DNA from 3 places in the Micromonospora taraxaci genome. Region 2 is predicted to be linked to each of the others. Evidence: predicted binding sites of a transcription regulator. Region 2 holds the regulator's gene; each other region holds the start of a gene.
The links. The regulator HrcA, encoded in region 2, represses chaperone genes, less so after heat shock. The targets are predictions, from matches to a motif close to GGTTNGCACNCTCNNNNNGAGNGTGCNAACC.

Region 1 (6,172 bases), 940 kb from region 2:
GACGCCTGGACCGACTGGCAGCTCACCCTCTGACGGGTATCGGCGCTACTGCTCGCGTACCTGCCTCAGGCATGATGGCGGGCATGACGGAGACCCCGCATCCCCTGTACGAGAGGCACGCCGACACCCTCAACCGTGCGCTGACCGCGATCACGGAGCGGGGCTACTGGTCCGCCTATCCCGAATCTCCCAGCCCCCGGGTGTACGGCGAGACCGCCGCCGCCGACGGCAAGGCCGCCTTCGAGGCGTACCTCGGTGGTGATTTTCCGCTCGACCAGCCGGGCGCCGGCGTGCGGGTCGCCACCGAGACGAGCCCGTTCGGGGTGGAGTTGGCGGTGCGGTACCCGCACGCCGGTCCCGGCGAGCTGGTGAGCGCCGCCTCCGCCGCGCTGCCCGCGTGGCGCGACGCCGGCCCGCAGGCCCGGGTGGGTGTCTGCCTGGAGATCCTCGACCGGCTGCACAAGCACATCTTCGAGCTGGCCAACGCGGTGCAGTTCACCAGCGGGCAGGCGTTCGTGATGGCCTTCCAGGCCGGCGGCGCGCACGCGCTGGATCGTGCCCTGGAGGCGCTGGCGTACGCGTACGCCGAGATGACCCGTCACCCGGGCACCGCCGGTTGGGAGAAGGCCGCCGGCAAGGGCGACCCGCTGCGGATGACCAAGACGTTCCACGTGGTGCCGCGTGGGGTGGCGCTGGTGATCGGCTGCAACACCTTCCCGACCTGGAACTCGTACCCCGGGCTGTTCGCCTCGCTGGTCACCGGCAACCCGGTGATCGTCAAGCCGCACCCGCGCGCGGTGCTGCCGTTGGCCATCACTGTGAAGTACGCCCGGGAGGTGCTCGCCGAGGCGGGCTTCGACCCGAACCTGGTCATGCTGGCGGCCGAGGCCCCCGGTGAGAAGCTCGCCAGCGACCTGGCCCTGCACCAGGCCGTCAAGATCGTCGACTTCACCGGTTCCACCGAGTACGGCGACTGGCTGGAGACGCACGCCCGGCAGGCGTCGGTCTACACCGAGAAGGCCGGTCTGAACACCGTCGTCATCGACTCCACCGACGACTTCGCCGGCATGTGCCGCAACCTCGGTTTCACGCTGACCCTCTACAGCGGTCAGATGTGCACCACCTCGCAGAACATCCTCATCCCGGCCGGCGGCATCGACACCGACCAGGGGCACAAGAGCTTCGACGAGGTGGCCGGCGGGATCGCCGCAGCGGTCGGCAAGCTCACCGCCGACCCGGCCCGGGGTGTGGAGCTGACCGGCGCCATCGTCAACGACGGGGTGTTGGAGCGGTTGGCCGAGGTCACCAAGGTCGGCGAGCCGGTGTTGGAGTCGCGGACCGTGGACCACCCGGCGTACGCCGACGCGGTGGTGCGTACCCCGACGATCGTGAAGCTGGCCGCTGACGACGCGGAGACGTACGGCCGGGAGTGGTTCGGGCCCATCTCGTTCGCCATCGCGACCGACTCGACGGCGCACAGCCTGGAGCTGCTGCGTCGCACGGTCGGCGAGAAGGGCGCGCTCACCGCTGGGGTCTACTCCACCGACGAGTCGGTGCTGGACGCCACCGAGGCGGTCGCGGTCGAGGTGGGGGTGCACCTGTCCTGCAACCTCACCGGCGGGGTCTTCGTGAACCAGTCGGCGGCGTTCTCCGACTTCCACGGCAGTGGCGCCAACGCGGCGGCCAACGCGGCCCTGACCGACGGCGCGTACGTGGCGAACCGCTTCCGGATCGTCCAGTCCCGACGACCGGCCTGACACTCGACGGCCGAAGTGATCAAGAGGTTTGCGTCAGCGCGAGAGCGGTTCCTGACGCAAACCTCTTGATCACCGGTCGCTGGCGGGAGGGGAGGGTGGGGGGGTCAGGCTGGGCGGCGCATCTGCAGCTCCGTCATCGCGGGGATGTTCGGGTGGGGGACCCGTACGCCGGTGTCCTCGAAACCGAGCCGTTGGTAGGCGCGGTAGGCGCGGTCGTTGCCCACCACGACCTCCAGCAGCAACTCCGGTCGGCCGCAGGACCGCGACCAGGCGGCCACACCGTCGATCAGCTCGCCGAGCAGGCCGCTGCCCCGCCAGGTCGGCGTGACGTACACGGCGTAGATCACGGTCAGCCCCGCCTCGGTCGGAGCGATGGTGCCGCCGGCGTGCCCGACCAGCCGCCCACGGCCCGGGTCCGCGACGAACTGCGCGTTGTTCGGGCCGGCGGAGGTGTAGGCGACCCGCGCGGCGTACTCGGCGTGGGACCGGGCCGCCGCGTCCGCGATCGTCTCCAGGAAGGCCAACGGCGCGTCGGCGAGCATCTCCAGGCGCAGCGCCCGCATCCGGGCGGCATCCATCGGCCGAACCCGGCGGATCTCCGCCTGCCGCAGGCCGGGCGAACCGGTGTCGATGGTCATGTCCGCATGCCTACCACAGGGCGGAACCGGTTTCCGGCCGCGCCTCTCAGCCGCCGGTAGCCCATGGGCCCTCACCGCCATCCACCACCCTGGATCCCGGTGGATCGGAAAACCGGTCCGCCGACATGATCCAGCCGCACTGAAATATGCCCGATTTGTGGTCGTGCACGGCTGTCACTCCTCGTGTAGCGTGCGATTTCGGTCACCGCTTTCAATGGCCGTCATCGATTGCTGAGCGGTGCTCCGATGGCGTCCGGCTGTGTCGTGCGCCGGGCAGGCAACGCCGCGCAGAGTGAGGGAAGTGGCACCGTGGCACAGGGTTCCGTGAAGTGGTTCAACGCCGAAAAGGGTTACGGCTTCATCGCCGTCGACGGCGGTCAGGACGTGTTCGTCCACTTCTCCGCGATCGAGATGGACGGCTACAAGGCGTTGGAGGACGGCCAGCGGGTGGAGTTCGAGATCGCGCAGGGCCAGAAGGGTCCGCAGGCGGAACACGTACGCGTCATCGGCTGAATTTCGTGCACCGACAGCCCCGCGCGTCGGGGCAGCGGCACGGGCGCGCAACCGGGAAGATCGTGAACCGTTCCAGCCGATGCTGAGGAGCGTTCATGACCGACCAGCCACCCTCGTCCACCCCACCGTCCGGGCCGGGTGAGCCGGGCCCGTCCGACCCGACCCAGAGCCAACCCGGCCCTGCCGGTCCGCCGCCGGGTGGGGAACCAGGCGTACCGCCGGCCGGTCCTCCACCGGGGTGGGACCCCGCGCAGGGTGCCTGGGGTGCGGGCGGTCCTCCGCCGGGTGCGGATCCGGCGCAGGGCGCCTGGGGTCCGCCGCCGCAGGGCTGGGTGTTTCCGCCCACCGGGGGCTACCCGCCCGGCGCGGGTCCCTACGGCGGGCAACAGTGGCATCCGGGGCCGCCGATCGGGTGGTACCCGCCCGGTTACGGCTTCGACCCGAACGATCCCCTGGTCACCCCACCCGGCGCCGGCATCGGCGGCTGGTTCACCAGGTGCGGGGAGGCGCTGCGCCGGGGCTGGCGGCAGTTGGTGCCCATCATGCTGCTCACCCAGGTGTTGCCCGCGGCGGTGCTGTCGGTGATCTCTCTCGGGTTGGACCCGTCGGCCACGTGGGCTGCCGAGGTCGAGACGAGTTCGACAGCCGCGCTGCCGGACAACTTCGTCGCGGAACTGGCGGGTCTTTTGGCCGTGCTGGTCGGCGGGAGTCTGGTGATCGGCCTGGTGCAGGCCATCGGGTGGGCCGCCGGTAGTTGGGTGATCACCCGGCAGGCCGTGGGTCAGCCGGCCAGCCTCGACTCCGCGCTCCGCTACGGCCTTCGTCGGGCGCTCGGACTGTGGGGCTGGACCCTGCTGGTCAGTCTGCTCATCGGCATCGGAGTCTGCTTCTGCGTACTCCCGGGCATCTACCTGGCGTTCGCGCTGAGCATGGCCGGCCCGGTCTACCTCTTCGAGCGCCACAACCCGATCGGCCGATCGTTCCGGATGTTCCACGACCGGCTCGGCCTGCTGCTCGGCCGGGTGGCGCTGGTGGCCCTCGCGGTGATCGTCGTCAGCTTCGTCGCCAGCGCCATCGAAGGCTTCGGCACCGCCGCGTTCGGTACGGATCCCTTCGCCTCGGCGGGCACCGCGGTCGGTGCGGTGGTGGTGATCGGAGTCACCGCGGTCCTGGCCCTGCCGGCCCACCTCGCCCAGATGATCGGTCTGCTGCTGACGTACACCGAGCAGCGCGCCCATGAGGCGCCGGTGAACGCTGCCGGACTGGCCGCCGAACTCGGCTGAGCGGCCTCATCGTGCTTGCACTCGGCAGGGGAGAGTGCTAAACAAGTCATTGGCACTCGCATACCGTGAGTGCCAATGGTCGGGACGGTGGGGCCAGGTTGCACCGGCGTGGAGACGCCGGGGCGGCACATGGCCGGTCGTCGCGGGCTATCCGGCCCGGCCGAAGGACGTCGTCGTCGCCAGGTGGCGACGTCCCAAGGTGCGTACACCAGGCGGCCCATCCGAGGCACACATCTCGGGTGGCCCGTGAGTGTCCAGGAGGACAACGCCGTATGGCCAAGATGATCGCGTTCGACGAAGAGGCGCGCCGCGGCCTCGAGCGGGGCATGAACCAGCTCGCCGACGCCGTAAAGGTGACCCTCGGCCCCAAGGGCCGCAACGTCGTGCTCGAGAAGAAGTGGGGTGCCCCCACCATCACCAACGATGGTGTGAGCATCGCCAAGGAGATCGAGCTCGAGGACCCGTACGAGAAGATCGGCGCTGAGCTGGTCAAGGAGGTCGCCAAGAAGACCGACGACGTTGCCGGTGACGGCACGACGACGGCGACCGTCCTGGCCCAGGCCCTGGTTCGCGAGGGCCTGCGCAACGTGGCCGCCGGTGCCAACCCGATGGCCCTGAAGCGGGGCATCGAGGCCGCGGTCGCGAGCGTCTCGGAGGAGCTGTCCAAGCTCGCCAAGGACGTCGAGACCAAGGAGCAGATCGCCTCCACCGCCTCCATCTCCGCTGGCGACAGCACCGTCGGCGAGATCATCGCCGAGGCGATGGACAAGGTCGGCAAGGAAGGCGTCATCACCGTCGAGGAGAGCAACACCTTCGGGCTGGAGCTGGAGCTCACCGAGGGTATGCGCTTCGACAAGGGCTACATCTCGGCCTACTTCATGACCGACCCGGAGCGTATGGAGGCCGTCTTCGACGACCCGTACATCCTGATCGCCAACAGCAAGATCTCGTCGGTGAAGGACCTGCTCCCGATCCTGGAGAAGGTCATGCAGTCGGGCAAGCCGCTGCTGATCATCGCCGAGGACCTGGAGGGCGAGGCCCTCGCCACCCTGGTGGTCAACAAGGTCCGTGGCACCTTCAAGTCGGTCGCCGTCAAGGCGCCGGGCTTCGGTGACCGCCGCAAGGCCATGCTGACCGACATCGCCATCCTCGCCGGTGGCCAGGTCATCAGCGAGGAGGTCGGCCTCAAGCTCGACGCCGCCAGCCTCGACATGCTGGGCCGCGCCCGCAAGGTCGTGGTGACCAAGGACGAGACCACCATCGTCGACGGTGCCGGTGACGCCGAGCAGATCCAGGGTCGGGTCAACCAGATCCGGGCCGAGATCGACAAGAGCGACTCCGACTACGACCGGGAGAAGCTGCAGGAGCGGCTGGCCAAGCTGGCCGGCGGCGTTGCGGTCATCAAGGTCGGCGCGGCCACCGAGGTCGAGCTCAAGGAGCGCAAGCACCGCATCGAGGACGCCGTTCGCAACGCGAAGGCCGCCGTCGAGGAGGGCATCGTCCCGGGTGGTGGCGTCGCGCTGGTCCAGGCCGGCAAGACCGCCTTCGACAAGCTCGACCTGGTCGGCGACGAGGCGACCGGTGCGAACATCGTCAAGGTCGCGCTGGACGCCCCGCTGCGGCAGATCGCCGTCAACGCCGGCCTCGAGGGCGGCGTCGTGGTGGAGAAGGTCCGTAACCTCGAGTCGGGTCACGGCCTCAACGCCGCCAACGGCGAGTACGTCGACCTGCTGGCCGCGGGCATCATCGACCCGGCCAAGGTGACGCGCTCCGCGCTGCAGAACGCCGCTTCCATCGCGGCGCTGTTCCTCACCACCGAGGCCGTTGTCGCGGACAAGCCGGAGAAGACCCCGGCTGCCCCGGCTGGCCCGGGTGGCGGGGACATGGACTTCTGAGTCCAGTTCCGACACACCGAACGGGGCGGGCCGCTGACGCGGTCCGCCCCGTTCGTCGTCAGGTCGGTAGGGGGCGCTGGTTGCGC
Region 2 (6,172 bases):
CCAGCATCGGGCCGAGCGGCGCACCACCGAGCAGGTGCGCGTGCACGTGGAACACCTCCTGCCCGCCGTACACGCCGGTGTTGAACATCAACCGGAAGCCGTCGCCGAGCAGACCCTCGTCCTCGGCCACGGCGGCGGACGTCGCCAGCACGTCGGCGGCCAGCGCCGGGTCACCCTGCGCGAGGGTGGCGATGTCGGCGTAGTGCTCCTTCGGAATGACCAGGACGTGCACCGGCGCCTTCGGGTCGATGTCGCGGAAGGCGAGCGTGGTGTCGGTCTCCCGGACCACGGTGGCCGGGATCTCCCCGGCGACGATGCGGCAGAACAGGCAGTCGGATCCCATCGGGGCAGTGTAAAGACGAGTTCGCGGCTCGGGCAGGATGGCCGGCATGACGGATCGGGCGGTACTCGTGACCGGAGCCTCGCGTGGGATCGGCGCCGCGGTGGCGCAGGCGTTCGCCCAGAGCGGCGACCGGGTGGCGATCCACCACCGCGATTCCGCCGACGCGGCCGAGGAGGTGCGCGCGCGACTCCCCGGCGCCGGGCACGTGGTGGTCCGCGCGGACCTCACCGACCCGGACGCGGTCCGGGCCATGGTGGACCGGGCCGCCGAGGTGCTCGGCGGGTTGGACGTCCTGGTGAACAACGCCGGCACGTACGGCGACCGGGACGACCCGCACCCGATCTTCGGCGGCTCCTACGAGCACTGGCAGAAGCGCTGGCGGCAGGTGCTGGAGACCAACCTGACCGGTGCCGGCAACGTCATCTGGTGCGCTGCCCAACACATGCGCGACAGTGGCGGGCGGATCGTCAACGTCTCGTCCCGGGGCGCGTTCCGGGGTGAGCCGCACCAGCCGGCGTACGGGGCCAGCAAGGCGGGGCTGAACGCGCTGGGCCAGTCCCTCGCCGTGGCGCTCGCGCCGTACGGCATCACTGTCGCCACCGTCGCGCCGGGCTTCGTGGCGACGGACATGGTCACCGAGTACCTGCACGGCGAGCAGGGCGCGGCGATCCGGGCGCAGAGCCCGTTCGACCGGGTGGGCCGACCGGAGGAGATCGCGGCCGCGGTGCACTGGCTGGCCTCGCCGCAGGCCGAGTGGGCGTCCGGCACGATCGTCGATCTCAACGGCGCCTCCTACCTGCGCAGCTGACGTCGGAACGACCGCCACATCACCCGGTCCGGGGGGTGGTTCGTGGCACGTGGATGGGTAAGTCTCGCCGACATGGCCGACTCCGCGCTGCTGGACCTCACTGCCGACTACCGGGTGGCCGACGGCCACGACGACGACCCCGTCCTGCTCCGACCCGACGGCACGCCCGTCGAGACCTGGCGCGAGGACTACCCGTACGACGACCGGATGGACCGAGACGAGTACGACCGGGACAAGCGGCTGCTCCAGATCGAGCTGTTGAAACTCCAGGACTGGATCAAGGAGTCCGGCGAGCGTCTGGTGATCCTCTTCGAGGGCCGGGACGCGGCCGGCAAGGGCGGCACCATCAAACGCTTCATGGAGCACCTCAACCCGCGCGGCGCGTCGGTGGTGGCGCTCGCCAAGCCGGACGAGCGGGAAGCTGCCCAGTGGTACTTCCAGCGGTGGTTGGCGCACCTGCCGGCGGCCGGCGAGATCGTGCTGTTCGACCGTTCCTGGTACAACAGGGCCGGCGTCGAGCGGGTGATGGGCTTCTGCAGCCGCAAGGAGTACCTGGAGTTCCTGCGGCAGGCCCCGGAGCTGGAACGGATGCTGGTGCGCTCGGGCATCCGGTTGGTCAAGTTCTGGTTCTCCGTCTCCCAGAACGAGCAGCGCACCCGGTTCGCGATCCGCCAGGTCGACCCGGTCCGGCAGTGGAAGCTGTCCCCGATGGACATCGCCTCGCTGGACCGGTGGGACGAGTACACGGAGGCCAAGGAGGCGATGTTCTTCTGGACCGACACGGCCGACGCGCCGTGGACGGTGGTGAAGAGCAACGACAAGAAGCGGGCCCGGCTGGAGGCCATGCGACACGTGCTGAACCGCTTCGACTACACCGGCAAGGATCCCGAGGTGGTCGGCACACCGGACCCGCAGATCATCGGAAACGCCGGGCTGGACCTGGGGCCGGAGGAGGAGGTCGTGCCGGTGTTTCCGAGGCCCTGAACGGTCACCAGCGGCCGAGGCGGGTGGCGAGCACGCTGAGCGCCGCCACGCCGGCGGTCGAGGTGCGCAGCACCGCCGGCCCGAGCCGCACCGGCCGACCGCCGGCCTCGCGGAACGCGGTCAGCTCGGCCGGGGCGATGCCGCCCTCCGGGCCGACCACCAGGACGATCTCACCGGCGGTCGGCAGCTCGGCGGTGGTCAGCCGCTCGTCGGCCTCCTCGTGCAGCACGAACGCGGCGGCGGCACCGGCGATCCGACGGGCCACCGTGGCGGTCGACTCGTCGGGCGCGCCGGCCACCACCGGCAACCACGGCCGGCGGGCCTGCTTGGCTGCCTCCCGGGCGGTCGCCACCCACTTCTCCCGTGCGCGTACGCCCCGGTCGCCGCGCCACTGGGTCACCGAGCGCGACGCCGCCCACGGCACGATCTCGTCGACGCCGACCTCGGTCATCGCCTGCACTGCCAACTCGCCCCGGTCGCCCTTCGCGATGCCCTGCACGGTGACGATCCGGGGTACGGGCGCGTCCGCGTACCCCCGGGAGGTGATGGTGACCTCCAGGCTGCCCCGGCCGACGGCGGTGACCACGGCGGCGGCCGTGCCGCCCCGCCCGTCGGCGAGCAGCAGCTCCTCGCCGACGCGCAGCCGCTGCACGGTGGCCGCGTGGTGCCCCTCCGGGCCGTCCAGGGTCAGCGCGTCGCCGGTGGGCAGCGCCTCGACCAGGAACAGCGGTGCGGACACCTCAGGCGTGCCCGTTGAACGCGTCGCGCATCCGGGAGAAGAAGCCGCCCTGCTTGGACAACTCGGCGACCTCCTCACCACGGGTCTTGGCGAAGTCGCGCAGCATCTTCTCCTGGTCCGGGTCGAGCTTGGTCGGGGTCCGCACGTCCAGGTGCACGTAGAGGTCGCCCCGGCCGGTGCCGCGCAGGTGCGGTACGCCCCGGGCGCGCAGTCGCAGCGTGCTGGCCGGCTGGGTGCCGGCCTTGACGTCCACGGTCTCCTCGCTGTCCAGGGTCTTGATGGTCAGCCGGGTGCCCAACGCCGCCGCGGTCATCGGCACGGTGACCCGGCAGTGCAGGTCGTCGCCCTTGCGGGAGTAGACGTCGTGCGGGCGCTCGTGGATCTCCACGTAGAGGTCACCGGCGGTGCCGCCACCGGGGCCTACCTCGCCCTGCTGGGCCAGCCGGATCCGCATGCCGTCCTCGACGCCGGCCGGGATCTTGACGGTCAGCGAGCGGCGGGTCCGCACCCGGCCGTCGCCGGCGCAGGTCGGGCAGGGGTGCGGGATGGTGGTGCCGTAGCCCTGGCACACGGTGCACGGCCGGGCGGAGACGACCTGGCCGAGGAAGGTGCGCTGCACCGACTGCACCTCGCCCCGACCGGCACACGCCTCGCAGGTCGCCAGGTGCGTGCCGGCGGCCGTGCCGGCGCCGGAGCAGGTGGTGCAGAGCACTGCGGTGTCGACGGTGATCGGCGCCTCGACGCCGAACGCCGTCTCGTGCAGGTCGAGTTCGAGTCGCAGGATCGCGTCGGCGCCCGGGCGGGTACGCGGGCGCGGGCCACGGGCGTTGCCCCCGGCACCGCCGAAGAACGCGTCCATGATGTCCTGGAAACCGACGAACGGACCGGCGCCTCCGGGACCCCCGGGGCCGCCGGCACCGCCGCCGCCCGGGGCGAGCGGGTCGCCACCCAGGTCGACGATCTGCCGCTTCCGGTCGTCCGAGAGGACCTCGTACGCGGCGTTGATGTCCTTGAACTTCTCCTGAGCCTCCGGGTCCGGATTGACGTCCGGGTGGAACTGGCGCGCCAGCTTGCGGTAGGCGCGCTTGATCTCGTCATCGGAGGCTTCCCGGCTCACACCGAGAATGCCGTAGTAGTCCCTGGCCACTGCGTTCCGTGTCCTCATGTTCGTCTCGCGTTGCGCCGATCCGGCAGCCGCCGGCCGTCGGCCCTGACTGGTCAGTTCTGGGCCAGCAACTCGCCCACGTAGCGTGCCACGGCGCGCACCGTGGCGATGTTGCCGGGGTAGTCCATCCGGGTGGGCCCCAGCACCCCCAGACCGCCGACGATCGTCGCGCCCGGGCCGTAGCCGGTGCTGACCACCGACGCGGCCCGCAGGTTGTCGAACTCGTTCTCGTCGCCGATCAGCACCCGGGTCGTGCTCGGCTCGGTCTCGCCGATGAGCTTGAGGAGCACGACCTCCTCCTCCAGGGCCTCGAGGATCGGCCGCAGGGAACCCTGGAAGTCGAGCAGGCCACCCCGCGTGAGGTTCGCGGTGCCGGCCAGCGCGATGCGTTCCTCGCTCCGCTCGACGAGCGTCTCCAGCAGCACGGTGGAGAGCATGGTCATCGTCGGCCGCAGCTCGGCGGACGACTCGTCGACCAGTGCCTGCACCAGTGGCGGGGTGTCGGACAGCCGGGCCCCGGCCAACTTCTCGTTGACCAGCCGACGCAGGTCGGTGACGTCGTCGGCGGGCACCGGCCGGGGCAGCTCCACCAGCCGCTGCTCCACCCGCCCGGTGTCGGCGATCATGACGAGCATCAGCCGGGTGGTGGAGATCGGCACCAGCTCCAGGTGCCGCACCGAGGAGCGGGCCAGGCTCGGGTACTGCACGACGGCCACCTGCCGCGTCAACTGGGCGAGCAGCCGCACCGTGCGGTGCACCACGTCGTCGAGGTCCACCGCTCCGACCAGGAAGCGCTCGATGGCCCGGCGCTCGGCCGGACTGAGCGGCTTGACCCGGGACAACCGGTCGACGAAGAGTCGGTAACCGCGGTCGGTGGGCACCCGGCCGGCGCTCGTGTGCGGCTGCCGGATGTAGCCCTCCTCCTCCAGCACGGCCATGTCGTTGCGGACCGTGGCCGGGGAGACCCCGAGCTGGTGCCGCTCGACCAGCGCCTTGCTGCCGACCGGCTCCTGCGTGGAGACGTAGTCCTCGACGATGGCGCGGAGCACGGCGAGTTTTCGGTCGTCGAGACCCATCCTCCGCACCTCCTGTCGCACGTCGGCCGCCGGCTTCCTGGGCCGGCCGGGCCGTCCTGGCACTCGACTGTAGCGAGTGCCAGTCTACGTCGAGGTACCCGTCGACGCGATGATCAACGGCGGCCCGTCGGTGCGGCCCGCGCCACCTCGCCGGACCCGAACGGCCCACACTGCCGGGAGGTGTTGCTCTGGTGCGGCGTTGCCCGGTGCCCCTACCGTGACATCCATGACTGAACCTCCTCGCCCTCCCGGCGCGGGTGACCCCGGCAACTACCCGCCGGAGCCGACCTCCCCGGGTTCGTACCCGTCGGCCGAGCCACCCACCGCACCACTGTCCGGGGCACCCGGCCCGGGCGGCTATCCCCCGCCCGGTGGCTATCCGCCGCCCACCGGTGACCAACCGCCGTCAGGCGGCTACCCTCCGGCGGGCGGCTACCCTCCGCCCGGGGGCTATCCCCCGCCCGGCGGCGGCTACCCGACCGGTGGCGCGTACGGCGGCCCCGGCGGCGGCTACGCCAACAACGAGGACAAGACCTGGGCGCTCGTCGCGCACTTCGGCGGCGCCGCCGGCATGATCATCAGCGGCGGTGTGCTCGGCTGGATCGGCCCGCTGGTGGCCCTGCTGGCCCGTGGCAACCAGTCCCCGACCGTGCGGACGCACGCCGTGGCGGCGCTCAACTTCCAGCTCATCTGGTCGATCGTCGGCCTGATCGGCTGGGTGCTGTCCTGCATCCTGATCGGCTTCATCGGGGTCGGCGCGGCCATCATCCTCGGCGCGGTGTTCGGCATCCTCGCCGGCATCAAGGCCAACGAGGGGCAGCTCTACCGCTACCCGCTCTCCGCGAGCTTCGTCAAGTGAGACCTCGGGCCGGCCGCTCCCCCGGCCGGCCCGCCCCGCTAGGGCCTGTGTCAAAGTCCTCGGTCGAGCCGAGGCGGAGTCCGGGCGGCGGTCCGGTAAGGCGGATGTTCGTTCGGATACCGGTGTTGTATCCGGGCGAACATCCAACGCGGCCGGTCGTCGTCCGGGCCCGCCGCAGGCCGGCCAGGGGCTTTGACA
Region 3 (6,172 bases), 590 kb from region 2:
TGTCACCGACCAGTGCGGTGACTTCGCCCGGGTGGACGGTCAGGGCGACGTCGCGGAGCACCTGGACGGGACCGAAGCTCTTGTCGATCCCGCGGAGTTCCAGCAGGGGGGTCGCGGACACGGGGGTCTCCTTCTTAAGGGAGTGTCGGGGCCCGTCCGGCGGGCGCCGCCCGGCACGGGAGAGGTGCTCCCGTGCCGGGCGGCGATTGTCGTCCCGGCGGGTACTGCGGCGTCGGTCAGCTGATGCCGGCGTCGGCGCAGAGCTTGGCGTACGCCCCGGCGCAGACCTCTTCCTTGGTCACGTAGCCGTCGGCGATGACGTCCTTGACGGTGTCCTTGTAGATGGCCTTCGGGGTGAGCAGGACCGAGGGGACGTCCCGGTCACCGTCCTTCACCGACTGGCCGGTGTCCTTCTTCTCGCCCTTGGCGAGCGCGATGGCCAGGTCGGACGCGGCCTTGGCCTCTTCCCGGACGGCCTTGTAGACGGTCATGCACTGGTCACCGGCGAGGATGTTCTGCAGGCCCTCGGTGCTGGCGTCCTGCCCGGTCACCGGCACCTTGCCGTTGAGCTTGTTCTTCTTCAGGATCGAGATGGCCGCGTTGCCGAGACCGTCGTTGGCGGCGAGCACGCCGTCGATCTTGCCGTTGGCCTTGGTCAGCTGCTGCTCGAAGATCGTCGCGGCCTGCGCGTTGTCCCACGCCGGCACCGCGTCCTCAGGGCCCTTGACGTATTCCTTGGAGTCGAACTTCGGCTTGAGCACCGAGTCGTAGCCGGCCTTGAACAGGGTGGCGTTGTTGTCGGTGGGGGAGCCGTTCAGGTACGACACGACAGGGTTCTTGACGCCCTTTTCGGTCAGGCACTTCGACAGACCCTCGCCCTGGAGCTTGCCGACGGTCTCGTTGTCGAAGCTGACGTAGTACTGGGCGGAGCCGCCGAGGGTGAGCCGGTCGTAGTCGATGGTGGCGACGCCCTGCGACTTGGCCTTGTCGAGCACGGCCTTGCCGGTACCGGAGTCCAGGTTGACGATCATCAGGGCGGTGACGCCGCTGGTGATCATCTGGTCGGCGATGGTCTGGAAGGCGGTCTTGTCGTTCTGGGCGTTCTGGATGTCGTACTGGACGCCGGCGGCCTTGAACGCCTCTTCCAGGAAGCGACGGTCCGCGGTCTCCCACCGGGCGGAGGACTTGCTGTCCGGGAGGATCACGCCGATCTTGGGGGTCTTCTTGGAGTCGGTCGAACCAGAGCCGGCGTCGTCGCCGCAGGCGGTCAATCCACCGGTCGTGAGCAGGCCCACGGCGGCGATGGTGAGGAGCCCCTTACGCATGTGCAGGGTCCTTTCGGGTGGGGGAGGTGTCGTTTTGTTGTGTCCGGCAACGTATTTCGCGTCACACCGGCTCCACAAGACCGCGCAGGTGCCAAGTTTGTTGGGAGCGATAACAATTCAGCAACGCGACTGTTACTCCCCGGCCATCCCGGAACGGGTCGGCCGTCATGGATGTCGTCAGCGGGTCTGCAGCGGCGCGGTGCGCGCGTCCGTCAGCGCCACCAGATCGGCCGCGGCCAGTTCGAGCTGCAGGCCACGCCGACCAGCCGAGACGTAGATCGTCGGGAGGTCCAGCGCGGACTCGTCCAGCACGGTCGGCAACCGGCGGCGTTGCCCGAGCGGGCTGATCCCCCCGCGTACGTAGCCGGTGGCCCGCTCGGCGACCGCCCGCTCGGCGAGCGTCGCCCGCTTGCCGCCGACCGCCGCCGCGAGCGCCTTGAGGTCCACCTCACCCGTGACCGGGACGACCGCGACGGTGAGCCCACCGTCGACCTCGGTCACCAGCGACTTGAAGACGCGCTCCGGTGCCACGCCGAGCGCCACCGCCACCAACGCGCCGTAGTTCGGGGCGTCCGGCGACACCCGGTACGGATGGGTGCGATGCGCGATCCCGCGCTTGACCAACAGTGCCGTTGCCGGAGTGCCTTGTCCCGCCACACCGACGACGCTAGACCACCGGCTGCCCGATCAGCACTGTCGGTGCGTTCGCGACCCGGGTGAGCACCAGGCTGGCCGAGGCGTCGCCGGTCAGCCGCAGGTCCCGCCGAAGCTGCTCCGGGGTAAGCGCGGAACCCCGCTTGAGGATCTCCACCCGACCCACCCCGCGATCGCGCAACAGCGCCCGCAGACGCTTGAGCGAGAACGGCAGCACGTCGGTGATCTCCAGGCAGCGCGCGTACGGGGTGCGGGTGGGGCGGTCGGCATAGAGGTAGGCGATGCTCGGGTCGCCGAGGGTGGCGTCCAGCTCGGCGGCGAGTTCGGCGACGAGGTGCGCCCGGACCACCGCCGGGTCCGGGTCGTACAGGTAGCGACGCGTCGGCCCGACAGGTGCCTCGTCGGTGCCCGAGCCGGTGAGCTGGTAGCGGCGGGTCTCGCCGCCCTGCTGCCGGTAGAGGGTGGCGCGGCGGGGCACCTCGGCTAGCTCACCGCACCAGAGCGCGGCCTCGACCAGGTCGCCGTCCACACCTACCCACTCCGCCTCCGCGCCAGCTGGAATGAGCCCGTGGTCCAGGCCCGGTGCCACCTTCACGACGGTGTGCGGCACCCGCTCGGCCAACCCCGTCACGAAATCCCACGGCGGCGAGTAGGCGCGCGGGTCGAAGATCCGTCGGCCGGTGCCGGTCGTGCGGCGGGCCGGGTCGCAGAAGACCCCGTCGACCTGGGAGACGTCGAACGCTGTGGCATCTCCGCACTCGACGGTGAACAGGTCGGCCAGGCCGGCCGCCGCGGCGTTGGCGGCGGCCATCGCGGCGGTCACCGGGTCCGCCTCCACCCCGTACACCCGGATGCCGGCGCGGGCGGCGGCCAGTGCGTCGGCGCCGAGGCCGCACCCGAGGTCGGCCAGGGTGCGCACACCGGCGGCGTGCAGCCGGGCGGCCCGACGGTCGGCGACGACCCGGCGGGTGGCCTGTTCCAGGCCGGGGCGGGTGAGGAACATCCCGGCGGCGGCCGGGCCGAACTTGCCGACCGCCCGGTGACGCAGCTCGGCCTGGGTGAGCGCCGCAGCGGCCAGCGTCGGCGGCACTCCGGCGGCGCGCAACGCCGAGGCCGCGGCCAGTGGATCACCGCCGGCAAGACCGGCCGCCGCCGTGAGCGCGGCCGACCCCTCGGGGGTACGCAGCGCCGCCAGTTGATCGAGATCCACCCGGTCATTCTCCCGGTCGAACCAAGAATCCTGGCTGGCGGGGCGCGACGCGCTGGCACTCTCCTTGACGGAGTGCTAGCCACGGAATAACCTGCGATTAGCACTCTCACCCTGAGGGTGCCAGCTTCCGGGTCTCACGACCCGGGTGCGCAACGCCAGGCGGACCGGCACCCGCGACGACGGCCCCGCCCGGTGGCATGAGGCAGATTGACGCTGGTCGGCCCCGCCGGCCAGCAACGAAACCAGTACCCCAGGAGGGTATGCCCGTGACTACCGCGACCAAGGTTGCGATCAAGCCGCTCGAGGACCGCATCGTGGTCCAGGCGAACGAGGCTGAGACCACCACGGCGTCGGGCATCGTGATCCCCGACACCGCCAAGGAGAAGCCGCAGGAGGGCACCGTCCTCGCTGTGGGCCCGGGGCGCGTCGACGACAACGGCAACCGGGTTCCGGTTGACGTGCAGGTCGGCGACACCGTCCTCTACTCGAAGTACGGCGGCACCGAGGTCAAGTACGCCGGCGAGGAGTACCTGGTGCTCTCCGCCCGCGACGTCCTCGCGGTCATCGAGAAGTAAGCAACCGATCAGTTCCATTGCCCCGGTCCGGCTCGCCGGGCCGGGGCAATGGCGCTTCGAAGGGACATTAATGGCGAAGATCCTGAGCTTCTCGGACGACGCCCGGCACCTGCTGGAGCACGGTGTCAACGCCCTCGCGGACGCGGTCAAGGTCACCCTCGGCCCGCGCGGGCGCAACGTCGTCCTGGACAAGAAATTCGGTGCGCCGACGATCACCAACGATGGTGTGACCATCGCCAAGGAGATCGAGCTCACCAACCCGTACGAGAACCTTGGCGCGCAGCTGGTCAAGGAGGTGGCGACCAAGACCAACGACGTCGCCGGCGACGGGACCACCACCGCGACCGTGCTGGCCCAGGCGATGGTTCGCGAGGGTCTGCGCAACGTGACCGCCGGGACCAACCCGGCCGGCCTCAAGCGGGGCATCGACGCGGCGGCCGTCAAGGTCTCCGAGGCGCTGCTCGGCCGTGCCGCCGAGGTCACCAGCAAGGAGTCGATCGCGAACGTGGCGACGATCTCCGCGCAGGACGCCACGATCGGCGACCTGATCGCCGAGGCGATGGAGCGGGTCGGCCGCGACGGTGTCATCACCGTCGAGGAAGGCTCCATGCTGACCACCGAGCTGGACGTGACCGAGGGTCTCCAGTTCGACAAGGGCTTCATCTCGCCGAACTTCGTCACCGACCTGGAGAGCCAGGAGTCCGTCCTCGAGGACGCTTACATCCTGGTCACCACCCAGAAGATCTCGGCGATCGAGGAGCTGCTGCCGCTGCTGGAGAAGGTCCTGCAGAACAGCAAGCCCCTGCTGATCATCGCCGAGGACGTGGACGGCCAGGCGCTCTCCACCCTGGTGGTCAACTCGCTGCGCAAGACCCTCAAGGTCTGCGCGGTCAAGGCCCCCGGCTTCGGTGACCGGCGCAAGGCGATGCTCCAGGACATCGCGATCTCCACGGGTGCCGAGCTGGTCGCCCCGGAGCTGGGCTACAAGCTCGACCAGGTCGGCCTGGAGGTGCTCGGCACCGCTCGGCGCGTCGTGGTCGACAAGGAGAACACCACGATCGTCGACGGCGGCGGCCAGAAGGCCGACGTCGCCGACCGGGTGTCCCAGATCCGCAAGGAGATCGAGGCCTCCGACTCCGACTGGGACCGGGAGAAGCTGGCCGAGCGGCTGGCGAAGCTCTCCGGTGGCATCGCCGTCATCAAGGCTGGTGCGGCCACCGAGGTCGAGATGAAGGAGCGCAAGCACCGCATCGAGGACGCCATCGCGGCGACCAAGGCAGCGGTCGAGGAGGGCACTGTCCCCGGCGGCGGTGCCGCTCTGGTGCAGATCCTCTCGGTGCTCGACGACGACCTGGGCTTCACCGGTGACGAGAAGGTCGGTGTCTCGGTCGTCCGCAAGGCGCTCGTCGAGCCGCTGCGCTGGATCGCCCAGAACGCCGGTCACGACGGCTACGTCGTGACGCAGAAGGTCGCCGACCTCGACTGGGGCAACGGCCTCGACGCCGCCAAGGGCGAGTACGTCGACCTGGTCAAGGCCGGCATCATCGACCCGGTGAAGGTGACCCGCAACGCGGTCACCAACGCCGCCTCGATCGCCGGTCTGCTGCTCACCACGGAGAGCCTCGTGGTGGACAAGCCGGAGCAGGCCGAGCCGGCCGCCGCCGGTGGGCACGGCCACGGTCACGGCCACCAGCACGGCCCGGGCTTCTGACCCGGTAGCGACACCTGTTCCGGGGCACACCGTCGTACGGCGGTGTGCCCCGGTCCGTTCTCGCGCTTTCCAGGTCATTACCGAACGCTGACGTTGTTGGCGACGGGGCGAGATGATCGCGCACACTGGGCCGATGAGCACCACGTCGCGGCGTTACGCCGCGCTGGCCGGAGTGACCGCCGCCGCCGTCGCGATCGGGATCGCCGAACCGGTGGCGGTGCTGACCGGTCCCCGGTCGGCGCCTCTGGTAGCGGTCGGCGGGGCGGTCGTGGACGCCGTCCCCGAGTCGCTGAAGCAACTGGCCATCGACATCTTCGGCACCGCCGACAAGATTGCGCTGCTGGTCGGCACGGGCCTGTTGCTGGCAGGGTTCGCCGCGCTGTTCGGTGTGCTGGCGGTCCGTCGGTTGGCGTTCGGCCTGGCCGGCATCGCCGCGTTCGGTGTCATCGGCGTGGCCGCCGCGGTGACCCGCTCCGGTGCGGACGCCTTCGACGCGTTGCCGTCGCTGGTCGGCGCCGGCCTCGGCGCCCTGGTGCTCTGGCTGTTCATCGACGGGCCGTTCGAACTGGACCCGTGGCCCTGGTCGCCACCCACCCCGACCGTGCCGCCCGCCGCGCCCGTGCCGGTGGCCCCCGTCGGGGCGGACGGCCCTGCCGAGGTCGACCCCGAGTCCCGGCGACGGTTCCTCACCGGCAGT

Region 1: the regulator HrcA is predicted to act here: its motif matches at 4,239-4,269, upstream of groL (chaperonin GroEL).
Region 3: the regulator HrcA is predicted to act here: its motif matches at 3,285-3,315, upstream of groES (co-chaperone GroES).

The regions. Positions count from the first base shown of each region.
Region 1 covers NZ_VIWZ01000001.1:778,888-785,059, forward strand. The annotation lists gene FHU34_RS03685 (GNAT family N-acetyltransferase) at 1-33, shown strand, start outside; gene paaN (phenylacetic acid degradation protein PaaN) at 84-1,757, shown strand; gene FHU34_RS03695 (GNAT family N-acetyltransferase) at 1,862-2,395, opposite strand; gene FHU34_RS03700 (cold-shock protein) at 2,705-2,908, shown strand; gene FHU34_RS03705 (hypothetical protein) at 3,004-4,191, shown strand; gene groL (chaperonin GroEL) at 4,464-6,086, shown strand; gene FHU34_RS03715 (hypothetical protein) at 6,145-6,172, opposite strand, start outside.
Region 2 covers NZ_VIWZ01000001.1:1,716,547-1,722,718, reverse strand. The annotation lists gene FHU34_RS08200 (histidine triad nucleotide-binding protein) at 1-343, opposite strand, end outside; gene FHU34_RS08195 (SDR family NAD(P)-dependent oxidoreductase) at 390-1,151, shown strand; gene ppk2 (polyphosphate kinase 2) at 1,224-2,135, shown strand; gene FHU34_RS08185 (16S rRNA (uracil(1498)-N(3))-methyltransferase) at 2,140-2,874, opposite strand; gene dnaJ (molecular chaperone DnaJ) at 2,876-4,021, opposite strand; gene hrcA (heat-inducible transcriptional repressor HrcA) at 4,093-5,115, opposite strand; gene FHU34_RS08170 (DUF4870 domain-containing protein) at 5,342-5,974, shown strand.
Region 3 covers NZ_VIWZ01000001.1:1,128,500-1,134,671, forward strand. The annotation lists gene FHU34_RS05410 (ATP-binding cassette domain-containing protein) at 1-121, opposite strand, end outside; gene FHU34_RS05415 (sugar ABC transporter substrate-binding protein) at 237-1,325, opposite strand; gene ybaK (Cys-tRNA(Pro) deacylase) at 1,503-1,982, opposite strand; gene FHU34_RS05425 (THUMP-like domain-containing protein) at 1,993-3,189, opposite strand; gene groES (co-chaperone GroES) at 3,450-3,764, shown strand; gene groL (chaperonin GroEL) at 3,835-5,475, shown strand; gene FHU34_RS05440 (molybdopterin-dependent oxidoreductase) at 5,609-6,172, shown strand, end outside.